DNA from 4 places in the Pseudomonas sp. GB2N2 genome. Region 4 is predicted to be linked to each of the others. Evidence: predicted binding sites of a transcription regulator. Region 4 holds the regulator's gene; each other region holds the start of a gene.
The links. Region 4 encodes sigma-54, which starts transcription at its own class of promoters, with help from an activator protein. Its sites were predicted from a motif close to ANTGGCATNNANNTTGCTNT; they were not measured.
Positions count from the first base shown of each region.

Region 1: the regulator sigma-54 is predicted to act here: its motif matches at 2,361-2,380, upstream of glnA (type I glutamate--ammonia ligase).
Region 2: the regulator sigma-54 is predicted to act here: its motif matches at 2,817-2,836, upstream of flgB (flagellar basal body rod protein FlgB).
Region 3: the regulator sigma-54 is predicted to act here: its motif matches at 1,682-1,701, upstream of ACYZT4_RS13525 (flagellar basal body rod protein FlgF).

Region 1 covers NZ_CM142701.1:4,234,841-4,239,285, reverse strand. The annotation lists gene ACYZT4_RS19490 (DUF4124 domain-containing protein) at 1-114, opposite strand, end outside; gene ACYZT4_RS19485 (DUF4124 domain-containing protein) at 111-620, opposite strand; gene glnA (type I glutamate--ammonia ligase) at 856-2,262, opposite strand; gene thiI (tRNA uracil 4-sulfurtransferase ThiI) at 2,595-4,049, shown strand; gene typA (translational GTPase TypA) at 4,189-4,445, shown strand, end outside.
Region 2 covers NZ_CM142701.1:157,039-161,483, reverse strand. The annotation lists gene flgE (flagellar hook protein FlgE) at 1-1,150, opposite strand, end outside; gene flgD (flagellar hook assembly protein FlgD) at 1,182-1,904, opposite strand; gene flgC (flagellar basal body rod protein FlgC) at 1,920-2,363, opposite strand; gene flgB (flagellar basal body rod protein FlgB) at 2,367-2,774, opposite strand; gene cheR (protein-glutamate O-methyltransferase CheR) at 3,053-3,880, opposite strand; gene ACYZT4_RS00765 (chemotaxis protein CheV) at 3,927-4,445, opposite strand, start outside.
Region 3 covers NZ_CM142701.1:2,917,758-2,922,202, reverse strand. The annotation lists gene ACYZT4_RS13530 (sigma-54-dependent transcriptional regulator) at 1-1,519, shown strand, start outside; gene ACYZT4_RS13525 (flagellar basal body rod protein FlgF) at 1,756-2,496, shown strand; gene flgG (flagellar basal-body rod protein FlgG) at 2,542-3,327, shown strand; gene flgH (flagellar basal body L-ring protein FlgH) at 3,380-4,087, shown strand; gene ACYZT4_RS13510 (flagellar basal body P-ring protein FlgI) at 4,115-4,445, shown strand, end outside.
Region 4 covers NZ_CM142701.1:3,557,302-3,561,746, reverse strand. The annotation lists gene rapZ (RNase adapter RapZ) at 1-294, opposite strand, end outside; gene ptsN (PTS IIA-like nitrogen regulatory protein PtsN) at 297-761, opposite strand; gene hpf (ribosome hibernation-promoting factor, HPF/YfiA family) at 774-1,082, opposite strand; gene ACYZT4_RS16550 (RNA polymerase factor sigma-54) at 1,157-2,650, opposite strand; gene lptB (LPS export ABC transporter ATP-binding protein) at 2,831-3,556, opposite strand; gene lptA (lipopolysaccharide transport periplasmic protein LptA) at 3,556-4,104, opposite strand; gene lptC (LPS export ABC transporter periplasmic protein LptC) at 4,091-4,445, opposite strand, start outside.

The sequences.
Region 1 (4,445 bases), 680 kb from region 4:
GACGGAGCCAGGTTGGTCGGTGAAGACCCGATTGCCCTGGGCGTCGACGTAAGTGAACACTTGCGCTGATGCGGGCGGGATGGTCAGGCAGGCGATCAACAACCACAGCCTCACGGCGTGTGCACCCGTTGGAGGGTGAAGGTCACTGTCGAACTCTGCTGGATCACGTTTTCCCCATCGATCACCTGGACCGCGAGGCTGTGGGTGCCGCGATCAACGTTGACCAGTTGCAGGATCGGAACATTGCTCGCTTGGCCGTACGGCTGGTCGTCCAGCAACAGCCTGAACAGATGCGCACCTTGCAGGCGCGGCTTGATCAACACGTTGACAGTAAAGGTGCCGTTGTTGGCGCGCAGCGCTTCGGTGGTGGGCAAGTTGGTCAGCTCCAGTACCTCGTAGGCGCTGCGCGGTTGGTCACGGCTGGAGGCTTCGGCCGGTGGAGTCGGAGGCGCCTGACGCTCGACGCTATTGAGCGGCGGCAACTCGACCGGCTGCGCCTTCACGCCATCGGGTGGCTGATTGCTGTAGGCGGTGTTGCCGGCGGCGTCGGTGTATTTGTAGATCTGCGCGGCGGCGGGCAGGGCGATCAGCAGCAGAATGAACAGAAAACCACGACCCATAAAATAGACCAGAAGCGAAAGCGTTGGGTTGCAGCATAGGTCAGGGCTGGGGATTGACCCAAGCGGTAAACATTTGGGCATGGATTACCGGGATATCCTTGGCGAAAAAAATCCCATGTGTGCGAGCAAGCCCGCTCCCACACGGGGCCGTTGGCGCCCGCTGAAATGCGCGCATAAAAAAAGCCTCCCGAAGGAGGCCTCTTTTTGTCACGCCGCTTGTGCAGGCGCTACCGGATCAGCAGCTGTAGTACAGCTCGTATTCCAGTGGGTGTACGAAGGTGCGGACCTTGATTTCTTCTTCGCTTTTCAGAGCGATGTAAGCGTCGATGAAGTCGTCGGAGAACACGCCGCCTTTGGTCAGGAACGCACGACCTTTGTCCAGCTCTTCCAAAGCTTCTTTCAGGCTGCCGCAAACTTGTGGAATCTCTTTCGCCTCTTCAGGCGGCAGGTCATACAGGTTTTTGTCAGCTGCATCGCCAGGGTGGGTCTTGTTCTGGATGCCGTCCAGGCCAGCCATTACCAAGGCAGCGAAGGCCAGGTACGGGTTGGCTGCCGGATCCGGGAAGCGTGCTTCGATACGGCGAGCGCGAGGGCTGGACACGTAAGGAATACGGATCGAGGCGGAACGGTTGCGAGCCGAGTAGGCCAGCATGACCGGAGCTTCGAAACCTGGGACCAGACGCTTGTAGGAGTTGGTCGACGGGTTGGTGAAGCCGTTCAGTGCCTTACCGTGCTTGATGATGCCGCCGATGAAGAACAGGGCGGTGTCGGACAGGCCGGCATAACCTTCACCAGCGAAGGTGTTCTTGCCATCTTTGGCGATGGACAGGTGGACGTGCATACCCGAACCGTTGTCGCCGTACAGAGGCTTAGGCATGAAGGTCGCGGTGCGGCCGTAAGCAACAGCAACGTTGTGTACGCAGTATTTCAGGGTCTGAACTTCGTCAGCCTTGGCTACCAGGGTGTTGAATTTGACGCCGATTTCGTTCTGACCGGCAGTCGCCACTTCGTGGTGGTGAACTTCGATGACCAGGCCCATTTCTTCCATGGCGTTGCACATGGAGGTACGGATTTCGTGGTCGTGGTCAAACGGTGGAACCGGGAAGTAGCCGCCTTTGATACCTGGACGGTGGCCATGGTTGCCGCCTTCGACGTCCTGGTCGGACATCCAGGAACCTTGCTCGGAGAAGATTTTGAACATCGAGCCGGAAATGTCGGACTTGAACTTCACTTGATCGAAGATGAAGAACTCAGGTTCCGGGCCTACGAATACGGTGTCACCGATACCGGTCGACTTCAGGTATTCCTCGGCACGCTTGGCGATCGCACGTGGGTCGCGGTCGTAGCCTTGCATGGTCGACGGCTCGATGACGTCGCACACAATGATCAGCGTTGGGTCTTCGGTGAACGGGTCGAGAACGGCGGTGCTGTCGTCTGGCAGCAGGATCATGTCGGACGCTTCGATGCCTTTCCAGCCTTCGATGGAGGAACCGTCGAACATTTTGCCTTCTTCAAAGAAAGCATCATCCAGTGCGTCGCGAGCCGGCATGGTCACGTGGTGCTGAGTGCCTTTGGTGTCCGTGAAGCGCAGATCAATCCACTTGACGTCATGATCTTTGATGAGTTGAACCGACTTCGACATAGTGTCCTCCGGGTGGCTTCGGGCTTGGGTAGTGGATGGCCCTTGGAATGTGGGTGATGCCGGCGCGAATACTCTGCCAAGGCAACCTGCCTCACAAGGGAGCAAATTGCATGCCAGTGCCCCAGCATGGATTTTCTGCGCCAAAATCACGCTTATGAGGGTGGAATGCGCATTAAGGAAGAAAAACCTGCCCTGCAATGTGGCGCAAAATTTCGCAAACGACCTGTTTTGGTGCGTTAAAAACCTTCTGCACATTAACTGGTTAAACCTTGAGCAATTTCCGCTATAATCCGCGCCCCCCTTTTTCGGCTGGCCCAGCGCGCGCTGTTTTCATGAAACTAATCGTAAAAGTCTTCCCCGAGATCACCATCAAGAGCCGCCCGGTACGGATGCGTTTCATCCGCCAGTTGGCCAAAAACATCCGCACCGTGCTCCGTGATCTGGACCCGGCGGTGGTGGTGAACGGTGTGTGGGACAATCTCGAGCTTGAAACCCGCGTCAGCGAGCCCAAAGTATTGAAGGACATGACCGAGCGCCTGAGCTGCATGCCGGGCATCGCGCATTTCCTGCAGGTCGACGAATACCCTCTGGGTGACTTCGACGATATTGTTGCCAGGTGCAAGCTGCACTTTGGCGATGCGCTGGCAGGGAAGATTTTTTCGGTGCGCTGCAAACGCGCCGGCAAGCATGAATTCACCTCGATGGACGTTGAGAAATACGTCGGCAGCCAACTGCGTCGTCAGTGCGGCGCCGCCGGCATTTCCTTGAAAGAGCCGGAAATCGAAGTTCGACTCGAAATTCGCGACAAACGGTTGTTCGTGATCCACAACCAGCACAACAGCATCGGCGGTTATCCGCTGGGTGCCCTGGAACAGACGCTCGTGCTGATGTCCGGCGGCTTCGACTCCACCGTTGCCGCGTACCAGATCATGCGCCGTGGCCTGATGAGCCACTTCTGCTTCTTCAATCTGGGCGGACGGGCCCATGAATTGGGGGTCATGGAGGTTGCGCACTTCATCTGGAAGAAGTACGGCAGCTCCCAACGCGTGTTATTTGTCAGTGTGCCTTTCGAGGAAGTACTGGGAGAAATTCTCGGGAAAGTCGATAACAGTCATATGGGCGTAGTTTTGAAGCGTATGATGTTGCGCGCTGCTTCCCGTATTGCCGATCGGCTGGAGATCGAAGCGCTGGTCACCGGTGAAGCGATTTCCCAGGTGTCGAGCCAGACGTTGCCGAACCTGTCTGTGATCGACTGCGTGACCGACAAGCTGGTCTTGCGTCCGCTGATTGCCAGTCACAAGCAGGACATCATCGATCTGGCCAACGAAATCGGCACTGCCGACTTCGCCAAGCACATGCCGGAGTACTGTGGGGTCATCTCGGTGAACCCCAAGACCCACGCCAAGCGTCCGCGCGTGGAGCATGAAGAGAAAGAATTCGACATGGCGGTCCTTGAGCGTGCGCTCGAGAACGCCAAACTGGTGCCGATCGATCGCGTGATCGACGAATTGGGCCAGGATTTGCAGATCGAAGAAGTCAGCGAAGCACTGGCGAGCCAGATCATCATCGACATCCGTCACCCGGATGCCGCTGAAGACGAGCCGCTGGAACTTGCTGGCATTGAGGTACAGACGATGCCGTTTTATGCACTGAACGCTCGTTTCAAGGAACTGGACCCTACTCGCCAGTACCTGCTGTATTGCGACAAAGGCGTGATGAGTCGCCTGCATGCCCACCATTTGCTCAGTGAGGGGCATGCCAATGTGCGCGTTTATCGACCGAGCTAAGAGCCCGGGGCTGTTTGCCTGTGGCCTGCGTCACCGGCCCCCCGACTCTGCCGTCAAGCTGTAACGGCAAGGCCTGACTCTACTGTTAATCGCTGCCAAGACTTGTCAGCACACCGAATCCTCTGATCGAGATACACAAGTGATCGAAAATCTACGCAACATCGCCATCATTGCTCACGTTGACCATGGTAAAACCACCCTGGTAGACAAACTCTTGCGTCAATCCGGCACCCTGGAGCGCAACGAGCTCAACGACGAGCGCGTGATGGACTCCAACGACCAGGAGAAAGAACGCGGTATTACCATTCTGGCGAAGAACACCGCCATCAACTGGAACGGCTACCACATCAACATCGTGGACACCCCGGGCCACGCCGACTTCGGCGGCGAAGTTGA
Region 2 (4,445 bases), 2.5 Mb from region 4:
AACCGGTTTGCGCTGCGTCGTAACCCGGAATGCCCGATGCGTAGGTTTCTTTCCAGCTGGTGCCACCGACCGCTTGCAGACCTTGTTCGTTGGTGAAGCTGGCCAGCGAGACCTGACCAATCGCCTTGGTCTGGTTGTTGCTGAAGTTGGCCAGAAACACGCCATTGCCATCGATGGTCAGGTTGGTGATCTCGCCAGTGGCGTAGCCGTTCTGTGCCGGAATCGAACGGGCGGTATCGGCGTTGAACTGGGTGGTGTTGGACATCGAGATCGTCACGCCAGCCGGATCGGCAGCAGCGCCGTTGGCTGCCCAGACGCCGTTGGTCACTTTGCCGGGAATCCAGCCAGTGACTTTCAGGTCGGGGCTGACGACCGCCGGCGGCGTAGTCACCGAAACCAGTTTGCCGGAAGTGTCGAACGCCATGGTCGAAGCAACCGGCGGAGAAGCCGCGAGGGCCGGATCGCTGCCGTTCGGGTTGCGACCATCGATCAGGGTGTAGGTTTTCCAGGTGTTCGCCGCAGTCTTGACCATGAATTGATCCATGGTGTGCTGGTTACCCTGAGTGTCGAAAATCGGGGTACTGAACTGCTTGGTAAAAGTAGCGGTCTTGCTCGGGTCGAACGGCAGGGCAACCTGGTCGATGATGTCAGCCGTGGAGTTCAGGTTGATCGTCGACGACACGCTGGTCGTGGTTTTCGGCGACAGGTTCGAAGTATCGATGCGCAGGTCAGTCAGAACGCCATTGACGATCTTGCCATTGGCATCCACGCCGTAGCCCTGCAGGCGCGCAGTGCCGTCGGTGTTGGTGACGTAACCTTCCTTGTCAACCTTGAACGTACCGGCACGGGTGTAGGACAGCGAGCCGCTGTCGTTCAGGACGAAGAAACCGGAACCGTTGATGCCCATGTCCAACACGTTGCCGGTGTTGTTGATGTCGCCCTGGGTGAACTGCTGGGAGACGTTGGCCAGACGCACGCCGTTACCGACGACTTTGGTGCCGGTACCCAGCTTGGTGGCCGAGTACACGTCTTCGAATTCTGCACGGGACGATTTGAAACCGGTGGTCGCGACGTTGGCGATGTTGTTGCCCGTCACGTCCAGTTGTTTATTGGCTGCATAGAGACCGCTAAGGCCGATATTGAAAGACATATTCCACTCCTTTGTGCCGTGTTAGTCGGCTCTATATACCAATGGTTTGTACTTTGGACAGGGCAATGCTGCCCAGCCCGGCCAGATTGAGCATCAACTCACCGCCGGTCTGGCTGATGGTCACGCTGCTGACAGTCGCCGGCAGGTTGGTCACCAGCGAGGTGGCCTTGCCGTCGTAAGTCGCGCTGGCGGTAAAGTTGTACGTACCCGCCGCGGCTACTGTGCCCGCATCGTCCTTGCCGTCCCAGATGAAACTGGTGTTGCCGACTTTCTGCGTGCCCAGGTCGATGGTGCGGATGAGCTTGCCGTCGGCGTCGGTAATTTTCAGCGTGACCGGGTCTGCCGACGCCGGTACGGCGATGGTGCCGTTGAAGCTCTTGGTGGTATCGACCACGGCCTTGTCACCCGGCGCAATGACCGAACGCCCGACCAGCGATGAAGCCTGCAACGCTTGCGACGAGTTGTAGTTGCCGGCGATCCCGCTCACGGTATCGTTGAGCGTGGTGATGCCTTCAAGGCTGCTGAACTGCGCCAACTGGGCAACGAACGCGCCGTTGTCCTGCGGCTCCAGTGGGTTCTGGTTTTTCAGTTGCGTTACCAGCAATTGCAGGAACGCATCTTTGCCCAAGGCTTTTTTACCGGTGGCGCTGTTCGTCGCGGACGCCAGGCCATCGGCACTGGTGTTGGTCTTGACCGAAGAGTTGGCCAGGATGTCTTTGAGGCTAAGGCTGCTGGTGGTATCGGTAACACTCATCTGAGTCGCCCCTTATCACTGACCGAGGGTCAGGACCTTCTGCATCATGGTTTTGGCGGTGTTCATCATTTCGGCGTTGGTCTGGAACGAACGGCTCGCGGAAATCATGTCGGCCATTTCTTCCACCACGTTGACGTTCGGGTAGTAGACGTAGCCCTTGGCGTCGGCCGCCGGATGGTTCGGTTCGTAGCGAGCTTCCAGATTGCTCTGGTCTTCGACCACGCCCAGCACCTGCACGCCCTGGCCCGCGGCGTCCTGGTTCTGGAACAGCGAATCGCTGCCGCCGCTCTGACCGCCCTGGAACATGGTGGCGAACACCGGGTGACGAGCGCGGTATGTCTTGTCGATGCTCGACGAAACGGTTTCGGCGTTGGCGATGTTCGAAGCCACGGTGTTCAGGCGAGTGGTCTGAGCACTCATGCCGGTACCGGCAATGTTGAAAACGCTGGACAGGGACATGACTTACTCTCCACGCAGGGCGGATATCAGCCCTTTGAATTTACTGTTGAGCAGGGTGAAGCTGGCCTGGAAGTTGACCGCGTTTTCCGCGTAGTTCGACTGCTCCAGTTGGGCGTCCACCGTGTTTTGGTCGATCGACGGTTGCATCGGCGTGCGATACATCAGCGACTCGTCGCCATTGCCCAGGCCTTCGGCTTCGATATGACGGCTGTTGGTCATGTTCAAGGCGAAGGTGCCGTTCTTGGTTTTCTCGCTTTGCTCGGCGAGCACTTTCGAGAAGTCCAGATCCCGAGCCTTGTAGTTCGGGGTGTCGGCGTTGGCGATGTTGTTGGCCAGTACTTCGGCACGCTGGGCGCGGAAGCCCAGGGCTTGTTCGTGGATACCGAGCGCTTTATCGAAGCTGATGCTCATGTCGGGAAACCTTCGGGTGACCTGATTTTTCGTATCTGTGACTTAGCAAGCGGCGTGCCAATTCGACAACGCCCGGAAACCGGGGCTTTGCGGGCGGGGGTGATGCGGCCATGCCAGAAAAGCGGCAACGGGTTTCCGCTGGCTGCCGCTTTTCTGCCGCTTTTCACGAGCTACATCGCCCCCCCCCCCCCGCAGGAGCGAGGTGATAACCGGATGTTCATCAGGCAAAAAAAAAGGAGCCCCAAAGGACTCCCATTTTTCAATGTGCTGCCAAAACATCACTTCGCCTGATAAATAATCCCAGGACTGCACTGAACCATCTGGTAATGATCCGGCAAACCGTTCAACGCTTCCGACGCACCCAGGAACAGATAACCGCCCGGCTTCAGCGTGCTGTGAATTCGCAGCAGAATGTCCTTCTTCACCTCGGCGGAAAAGTAGATCAATACGTTGCGGCAGAACACGATGTCGAACTTGCCCAGGCTCGCGTAGCTGTCCAGCAAGTTGAACGAGCGAAACTCCACCCGGCTCTTGATCGGTGCCTTGATCGCCCAGCGCCCTGCCCCTTTCGGATCGAAATAACGCTGCAGGCGCTCCGGCGACAAGCCCCGACCGAGGGCCAGGCTGTCGTACTCGCCGGTCTTGCAGTTGGTCAGCATGGTGCCGGACAAGTCAGTGGCAACAATCTGCACGCCCATCTTCAACTGGCCCAGGTTGACCCGCTCGAACTCGTCGATCGACATCGACAGCGAATACGGTTCCTGCCCCGACGAGCACGCCGCCGACCAGATCCGCAGACGCTGGCCGGGAGCGGCCTTGATCGCTTCGGGCAGCACCTTGTTTTTCAACACTTCGAACGGATAGGTGTCGCGAAACCACAGGGTTTCGTTGGTCGTCATGGCATCCACCACCATCTCGCGCAAACCACTGCGCGGCTGGGTCTGGATGCGCTGGACCAACTCGCCCAGCGACTTGATGCCTTGCTGCTCCATCAGTTTGTTGAGACGGCTCGAGACCAGGTACTGCTTGTTTTCACCGAGCAAAATGCCACAGGCTTTTTCCAGGAAGACCCGGAACTGTTCGAAATCCAAATTACCCGTAGACAAAGATACCGCCTCTTAAATCGTGTTAACCGCCAGGGGCAGAAGGCCCCTAGCTGATGTCTGCTGCTTTGATCCGGTCAACCACCCGGGATGCCAGGTCGTCAGGGCGGAATTTGGCCAGGAAGTCATCGGCACCGACTTTCTTGACCATCGCCTGATTGAACACCCCCGACAACGAAGTATGCAGGATGATATGCAGCTTTTGCATGCGCGGGTCGTTGCGGATTTCGGCCGTCAGGGTGTACCCGTCCATCTCCGGCATCTCGATGTCGGAGATCATCATCAGGAACTCTTCTTCCGGCTTCTTGCCCTCGTCGACCAGCTTGCGCAAGTAATCCAGCGCCTGCTTGCCGTCGTTCAACGCCACGACTTCGACACCCACCGTCTGCAGGCAACGCGTGACCTGCTTGCGCGCCACCGACGAGTCATCGACCGTCAGCACTTTCAGCGACAGCGCCTTGTGCTGGGTCTCGACGTCGACCACACCCACGGAAATCGCTTCCGGGGTGGGCGCCACTTCCGCCAGCACTTTCTCGACGTCGATGATTTCGACTAACTGATTGTCGAC
Region 3 (4,445 bases), 640 kb from region 4:
CATTCTCAACCTGCTGGTGGAGTACGGAATCAACGTTGCTCGCGGTGAGGTTGGCGGTGAGCACGGCAACGCGATTTACTTGCATTGCCCGAACCTGATCAACATTCAATTCCAGGCGTTGCGTCCGAAATTCGAGTCGATTGCCGGGGTTTTCGGCGTCAAGCGTGTGGGCCTGATGCCCAGTGAGCGTCGGCATATGGAGCTCAATGCATTGCTCGGCGCGCTGGAGTTTCCGGTGTTGTCGATTGACATGGGCGGTTCGATCGTCGCGGCCAATCGCGCGGCGGCACAGTTGCTTGGCGTGCGCGTCGATGAGGTGCCGGGGATTGCGTTGTCGCGGTATGCCGAGGACTTCGATTTGCCGGAACTGGTGCGCGCCAGCAAGTCGCGGATCAACGGGTTGCGGGTCAAGGTCAAGGGTGACGTGTTCCTCGCCGACATCGCGCCGCTGCAATCGGAGCATGACGACAGCGAAGCCATGGCCGGCGCAGTGCTGACGCTGCACCGTGCGGACCGGGTGGGCGAGCGCATCTACAACGTGCGCAAGCAGGAGTTACGCGGCTTCGACAGCATTTTCCAGAGTTCGAAAGTGATGGCGGCGGTGGTGCGCGAGGCCCGGCGTATGGCTCCGCTGGACGCGCCGCTATTGATAGAAGGCGAAACCGGCACCGGCAAGGAATTGCTGGCACGGGCCTGCCACCTGGCGAGCCCGCGTGGGCAATCGCCGTTGATGGCGCTCAATTGCGCCGGCCTGCCGGAGTCGATGGCCGAGACCGAACTGTTCGGGTATGGCCCGGGCGCATTCGAAGGGGCTCGCGCCGAGGGCAAGCTCGGGCTGCTGGAGTTGACGGCGGGCGGTACGCTGTTTCTCGACGGCGTAGGAGAAATGAGCCCGCGCCTGCAGGTGAAATTGCTGCGCTTCCTGCAGGATGGATGCTTCCGTCGTGTGGGCAGTGATGAAGAGGTTTATCTGGACGTGCGGGTGATCTGTGCGACGCAGGTTGATCTTTCGGAGTTGTGCGCTCGGGGAGAGTTTCGCCAGGATTTGTATCACCGCTTGAACGTGCTGTCGTTGCACATTCCGCCATTGCGCGAGTGCCTCGACGGATTGACGCCGCTGGTGGAGCACTTCCTCGATCAGGCCAGTCGGCAGATCGGTTGTCCGCTGCCGAAACTGGCGCCGGCAGCCGTGGACCGGCTCCGTCACTACCACTGGCCGGGCAACGTTCGGCAACTGGAAAACGTATTGTTCCAGGCGGTTTCGTTGTGCGAGGGCGGGACGGTGAAGGCCGAGCACATTCGCCTGCCGGACTACGGTGTGCGTCAGCCGCTTGGCGATTTCTCGCTGGAAGGCGGGCTGGATGCGATTGTCGGGCGGTTCGAGAAAGCAGTGCTGGAGCGCCTGTATTCCGAGCATCCGAGCAGTCGGCAGCTGGGCAAGCGCCTTGGGGTTTCCCACACGACCATTGCCAACAAGTTGCGTGAGTATGAGATTGGCAAAGACCCCGGAAACGCATAGGCCGCTGTAGCAGCTGCTAAAACGGTTTGCGGTGAGCCTGTCAGGTCGAGGCTTGCCGAAAGCGGCATAACACCGCCGGTTTTTCGTCTTTGATACATTTCCCCATTCCCCTGTAAACCCTCCAAGTCCTTTGTTTGCCGGGCCCGGCGCCGCCAGAAAAAAGTTGGTCTGCAAATTGCTTATCGCTCAGCAGTACAGCGGTGGGCGGCAAACGTCCGGCATGCAGAGGAAAGAGTGTGGACAAGTACCTTTATGTGGCAATGACCGGCGCCAGCCAGAATGCACTGGCGCAGAAGGCTCACGCGAACAACCTGGCGAACATCTCCACCAACGGTTTCCAGAAAGACCTGGAGCAGGCGCGTTCGATGCCGGTGTTCGGCGACGTCTTTCCGGCGCGTGCGTTTGCCATGTCCGAACGTCCGGCTACTGACTTCTCCCCTGGCTCGCTGGTGGAAACCGGTCGCGACCTCGACGTCGCGGTGCAAGGCCCTGGCTGGATCGCCGTGCAGAACCCGGACGGCGGCGAAAGCTACGTGCGCACCGGTAGCCTGAACATTGACGCCCTCGGCGTGTTGCGCGCCGGCAACGGCATGCCGGTGCTGGGCAATGGCGGACCGATCTCCGTGCCGCCCGAGCAGCAAGTCGAAATCGGCGAGGACGGCACCATCAGCATCCGTGCGATGGGCGAAGGTCCTCGCGTGATGGCGGAAGTCGACCGCATCAAGCTGGTCAACCCGGACTTCAAGAACATGACCAAAGGCCTGGACGGTTCCATTCACACCAAGGACGGCCAGCCGGCGCAAGCCGATGGCACCGTCAAACTGGTGTCCGGGTTCGTTGAATCGAGCAACGTCAATGCCGTGGAAGAGATGACCTCGGTGCTGGCCCTGGCCAAGCAATTCGAGCTGCACATCAAGATGATGAACACCGCCAAAGAAGATGACCAGGCCATGGCTCGGGTCTTGCAGATCAGCTAATTATCAGAACGTCGCGCCGTAAAACAGGCGCACGAGGAGAATCGAATGCTTCCGGCTCTATGGGTTGCCAAAACAGGTCTGTCCGCCCAGGACACCAACCTGACGACCATTTCCAACAACCTGGCGAACGTCTCGACCACGGGTTTCAAACGTGACCGCGCCGAGTTCCAGGACTTGCTCTATCAGATCAAACGCCAGCCAGGCGCTCAGTCGACCCAGGACAGCGAATTGCCGTCGGGTCTGCAACTGGGTACCGGTGTGCGCATTGTCGGCACTCAGAAAAACTTCAACGCCGGCAGCCTGCAAACCACCGAGCAGCCACTGGACCTCGCGGTCGACGGTCGCGGTTTCTTCCAGATCCTGCAACCGGACGGCACCACGTCCTACACCCGTGACGGCACGTTCCACCTCGACTCCAACGGTCAGGTCGTGAACGCCAGCGGCTTTGCCCTGGAACCGGCCATTGTGATTCCGAACGATGCCCAGACCTTCACGGTCGGTCGCGACGGCACCGTGTCCATCACCATCACCGGCAACCCGGCGTCCCAGGTGATCGGCAACCTGCAAACCGCCGACTTCATCAACCCCGCCGGCCTGCAAGCCGTGGGTAACAACCTGTTCCTGGAAACCGCAGCCAGCGGTGCACCACAAGTCGGTACGCCAGGCCTGAACGGTTTCGGCACCACGCTGCAGAACACCCTGGAAACGTCCAACGTCAGCACCGTTGAGGAGATGGTCAACATGATCACCACTCAGCGCGCCTACGAGATGAACTCCAAGGTGATCTCCACCGCCGACCAGATGCTCTCGTTCGTAACGCAGAATCTGTAATCAAGTCTATGAGGCGGCCATGAGGCCGCCTGCAATACCGTGAGGTAGGGTCATGAATCGCTTTGTATCTGTTCTGGCGCTTGTTCTGGCAATGGGTGGGGTTACCGCTCTGACGGGTTGCGTCGGTCCGACGCCCAAGCCAAATGACCCTTACTACGCCCCGGTGTTGCCGCGTACGCCGCTGCCGGCTGCCGCGAACAACGGCTCGATCTATCAGGCCGGTTTTGAACAGAACCTGTACAGCGACCGCAAGGCGTTCCGGGTTGGTGACATCATCACCATCACCCTGAACGAGAAGACCCAGGCCAGCAAGAATGCCAACTCCCAGGTCGGCAAGACCAGCAAGGCGAGCATTGGCTTGTCGTCGCTGTTCGGGACGGTGCCGAACACCAACAACCCGCTGGGCAGCGGTGACCTGAGTCTGGACGCCGGCTACAGCGGCGATCGCGCCACCAAGGGCGACAGCAAGGCCGGGCAGGGCAACAGCCTGACCGGTTCGATCACCGTGACCGTTGCTGACGTATTGCCCAATGGCATCATCGCCGTACGCGGCGAGAAGTGGATGACGCTCAACACCGGTGACGAGCTGGTGCGGATTGCCGGCCTGGTCCGGGCCGACGACATCGCCACCGACAACACCGTTTCGTCGACCCGCATCGCCGATGCACGCATCACCTACTCGGGCACCGGTTCGTTTGCCGATGCGAGTCAGCCAGGCTGGTTCGACCGTTTCTTCCTCAGCCCGCTGTTCCCTTTCTAGGTGGCCACGTTGAATTTCAAAAGCCTCATGGTGGCCGCACTTTTGCTGTCTGCGGCCTTCAACGCTCAAGCCGAGCGGCTGAAGGATATCGCCAGTATTTCCGGCGTGCGTTCCAACCAATTGATCGGCTACGGCCTGGTGGTCGGGCTTAACGGCACCGGCGACCAGACAACGCAAACCCCGTTCACCCTGCAGACCTTCAACAACATGCTCTCGCAGTTCGGCATCAAGGTGCCGCCGGGTTCGGGCAACGTGCAGTTGAAGAACGTCGCGGCGGTATCGATCAGTGCTGATTTGCCGGCCTTCGCCAAACCCGGTCAGCAGGTGGACATCACCGTGGCGTCCATCGGTAACTCCA
Region 4 (4,445 bases):
GAGCAAGGTTTCTTCGTCGGCATCCAGGTACAGGACATCGCACTGGATATGCCGGCCGCGGAGTTCTTCGAGCAATTCCGGAAAACGACTTAAATGGCTCGGCAGGTTGCGCGCGTCGATGGAGACCGCAACCAGCGGCTGAGCCAGTTCGGTGTTAATCAGCGCTCGTTCGGCCAGTTCCGGCAGCAACCCGGCAGGCAGGTTGTCGATGCAGTAATAGCCACTGTCCTCGAGCACATCGAGCGCAGTACTTTTACCTGAGCCGGAACGGCCACTGACGATGATCAAGCGCATGATTAGTGCCCGTTTTGCTCGTCCAGGACAACCTGATACAAGGCTTCATTGCTCGAGGCGCTGCGCAGGCGATCACGGACTTCCTTGCGATCAAGCATGCTGGCGATCTGCCGGAGCAATTCAAGGTGCGCATCGGTAGCCGCTTCCGGGACCAGCAAAACAAACAGCAGGTCAACCGGGGCGCCGTCGATGGCGTCGAAATCGATGGGGGCGTCCAGGTGCATCAAGGCACTGATGGGCGAGGTGCAACCTTTGAGACGACAGTGAGGAATAGCGATGCCGTTACCAAACCCCGTCGAGCCGAGTTTTTCGCGGGCAATCAGAGCCTCGAAGACATCTTGCATCTCCAGACCCGGCACTTCGCGGGCGATCAGATTGGCAATTTGTTCGAGGGCTTTCTTTTTGCTGCCGCCCGGCACGTTCACGAGGGAACGGCCGGGGGTCAGGATGCTTTCAAGTCGGATCATGGGTAGGGAGTGTTAACGACCGGTCGCGCCCTGGAGTAGGCTCTGGGTCTTTTCCTTATGCTTTTTGAGTTGTTTATCCAGCTTGTCGGTCAATGCGTCGATCGCCGCGTACATATCGGTATGTTCCGCGTTGGCGACCACTTCATTACCGGGAATATGCAGCGTGGCTTCGATTTTCTGCTTGAGCTTTTCGACCGTCATCGTGACTTGCACGTTGGTGATCTTGTCGAAATGCCTCTCTAATCGTTCGAGTTTTTCGCCGATGTAGGTGCGAAGAGGTTCGGTCACTTCCAGTTGGTGTCCACTGATGTTGACTTGCATACAGCTTCTCCTTCGTTGCCAGTGCATAAAGCGGTAGATCAGATGATCTACCACTGGAACGCTGTGGCGTGGCTCTACATCAACCGCTTGCGTTCGCTCGAAGGCGCGATCCCGAGGGACTCGCGGTACTTGGCGACGGTGCGGCGAGCCACCTGAATGCCTTGTGCCTCCAGTAAACCAGCGATCTTGCTGTCACTCAACGGCTTTTTCTGATTTTCCGCGGCAACCAGTTTTTTGATGATCGCGCGGATGGCCGTGGACGAGCATTCACCGCCTTCGGAGGTACTCACGTGGCTGGAGAAAAAGTATTTCAGCTCATATATTCCCCGAGGGGTATGCATGAATTTTTGCGTGGTGACCCGGGAAATCGTCGACTCATGCATGCCTACCGCTTCGGCGATGTCATGCAGCACCAATGGTTTCATCGCTTCGTCGCCATACTCCAGAAAACCGCGCTGATGCTCGACGATCTGGGTGGCTACCTTCATCAGGGTTTCATTGCGGCTTTGCAGGCTCTTGATGAACCAGCGGGCTTCCTGCAGCTGATTGCGCATGAAGGTGTTGTCGGCACTGGTGTCGGCGCGGCGCACGAAACCGGCGTATTGGGCGTTGACCCGCAACCGTGGCACCGACTCCTGATTCAGTTCGACCAGCCAGCGCTCGTTATCCTTGCGCACGATCACGTCGGGCACCACGTATTCGGCCTCGCTGGACTCGATCTGCGAGCCCGGGCGCGGGTTAAGACTCTGCACCAGTTCAATGACCTGGCGCAGTTCATCTTCCTTGAGCTTCATGCGGCGCATCAACTGGCTGTAGTCGCGGCTGCCGAGCAGGTCAATGTAGTCGCTGACGAGGCGCTTGGCCTCGGCCAGCCATGGTGTCTTGGCGGACAGCTGACGCAATTGCAGCAGCAAGCATTCGCTCAGGTTGCGGGCACCGATGCCGGCCGGTTCGAATTGCTGGATGCGATGCAGGACGGCTTCGATCTCATCCAGTTCGATATCGAGTTCCGGGTCGAAGGCTTCGAGGATTTCCTCGAGTGATTCGTCCAGGTAACCCTGATTGTTGATGCAATCGATCAGGGTCACGGCGATCAGGCGATCGGTGTCGGACATCGGCGCAAGGTTCAGCTGCCACAGCAGGTGGCTTTGCAGGCTTTCGCCGGCCGATGTGCGGGTGGTGAAATCCCACTCGTCGTCATCGTTGCTCGGCAGACTGCTGGCGCTAGTCTGGTAGACATCTTCCCATGCAGTGTCGACGGGCAGTTCGTTGGGAATGCGCTCGTTCCAGTCGCCTTCCTCGAGGTTATCCACCGTCGGGGCGGTTTCCTGGTAGGAGGGTTCTGAAACGTCGGCGTTGGGTGGCTGTTCGGCTTTGTCGGCCAAGGGGTCGGCGTTATCGAAGTCGTCGCCTTCTTCCTGGCGTTCGAGCATCGGATTGGACTCCAGGGCCTCCTGGATTTCCTGTTGCAGATCCAGGGTCGACAATTGGAGCAGGCGGATGGCCTGTTGCAGCTGCGGTGTCATCGTCAGCTGCTGGCCCATTCTCAAGACTAGCGATGGTTTCATGGCAGGGGCTTAACACCTTATTCCCGGCGCACATGCGCCATCCACTACAGGGCGCCGGAGCGCCAAACATAAGCAAATTATATGCCTGAAACCCTAACGTTTGCCTAGAGCGCTGTAACAATAAAAAACTATTGATTTTTTATCGAGACAAACGCTCGGCGACAGCCAGCCAACTGGCGCTTACAGGCGGAACTCGTGGCCCAGATACACTTCCTTCACCAAGTCGTTGGCCAGGATGGTGGCAGAGTCACCTTCAGCGATCAGTTGGCCGTCGTTGACGATGTAAGCGGTTTCGCAGATATCCAGTGTTTCACGGACGTTGTGGTCCGTGATCAGCACACCAATGCCCTTGGCCTTGAGGTGGTAGATGATCTGTTTGATGTCGCCGACCGAAATCGGGTCCACACCGGCGAAAGGTTCGTCGAGGAGGATGAATTTCGGGTTGGTCGCCAGTGCGCGGGCGATTTCCACGCGGCGGCGTTCACCACCGGACAGGCTCATGCCGAGGTTGTCGCGAATGTGGCTGATGTGGAATTCCTGCAGCAGGCTTTCCAGCTCCTTGCGACGACCGGCCTTGTCCAGTTCCTTGCGCGTCTCGAGGATGGCCATGATGTTGTCGGCGACCGAGAGCTTGCGAAAGATCGACGCTTCTTGCGGCAGGTAGCCGATACCGGCTTTTGCACGGCCGTGCATCGGCTGGTGGCTGACGTCCAGGTCATCGATCAGAACGCGGCCCTGATCGGCCTGAACCAGGCCGACGATCATGTAGAAGCAGGTGGTTTTGCCGGCACCGTTCGGGCCGAGCAAGCCGACGATCTGACCACTGTCGATCGACAGGCTCACGTCACGCACGACCTGGCGGCTCTTGTAGCTCTTGGCCAGATGCTGAGCTTTCAGAGTTGCCATTACGGGGCCTTCTGCTCGCCGGCTTTCGGCTTGGGCTGAATCACCATGTCGATGCGCGGGCGCGACTCGGTGACTTTGGTGCCTGTGGCGCGACCGGCGGTGGCGAGCTTTTTGTTGGTGTCGTAGACGATTTTCTCGCCTTGGGTGACGTTACCGTCCTTGTCGACGACCTTGGCGCGATCGATCAGCACGACGCGGTCTTGCGAGGCGTGATACTGAATGGTGACGCCCCAGCCCTGAACCGGCTTGGTGTCGCCCGCCGTCTGCAACTGCTCGAAGTAGGCAAGGTTGCCCACCGAAGTCACGACGTCGATGTCGCCCGCAGGGGTGCGAGTCATGGTGACAGTATTGCCGGTGACCTTCATCGAGCCTTGGGTGATGATCACGTCACCTTTATAGGTGGCAATGCCGTTCTTGTCGTCCAGTTGGGCGTCGTCGGCCTGAATGCGGATGGGCTGCTGTTGATCGTTCGGCAGAGCCCAGGCGCTCACGCTTCCCAGTGCTGCGCCCAGACCGAGCAAAATAGGGAGAGTTTTAACGAGCCTCATACTGTCCTCTTACGTTCGATAGCAGGTGTATCCTGCTTTCTTTCAAATACGCTTTCATTCCCTTGCCAGTCGATACACCGCCAGCGCCGTCGATTCTAACGGGTTGCTCGGTCTGCGCATATTGCTGTTGCGGGAACACGGTCATGCGGGTGGAAGTAATCAGGGTCTTGCGGTCTTTCTCGTCGAAACGGGTGATGCGCACCGAGTCGATCAATTCGACCTGGGTCCCGTCCGGATTGACTTCGCCTTTTTCGCTCTGGACGTGCCAGGGGAACTCGGTGCCCCGGAACAGATTGAGGTCCGGATTGGTCAACAGCGTCACTTCAGTCGCCTTCAAGTGT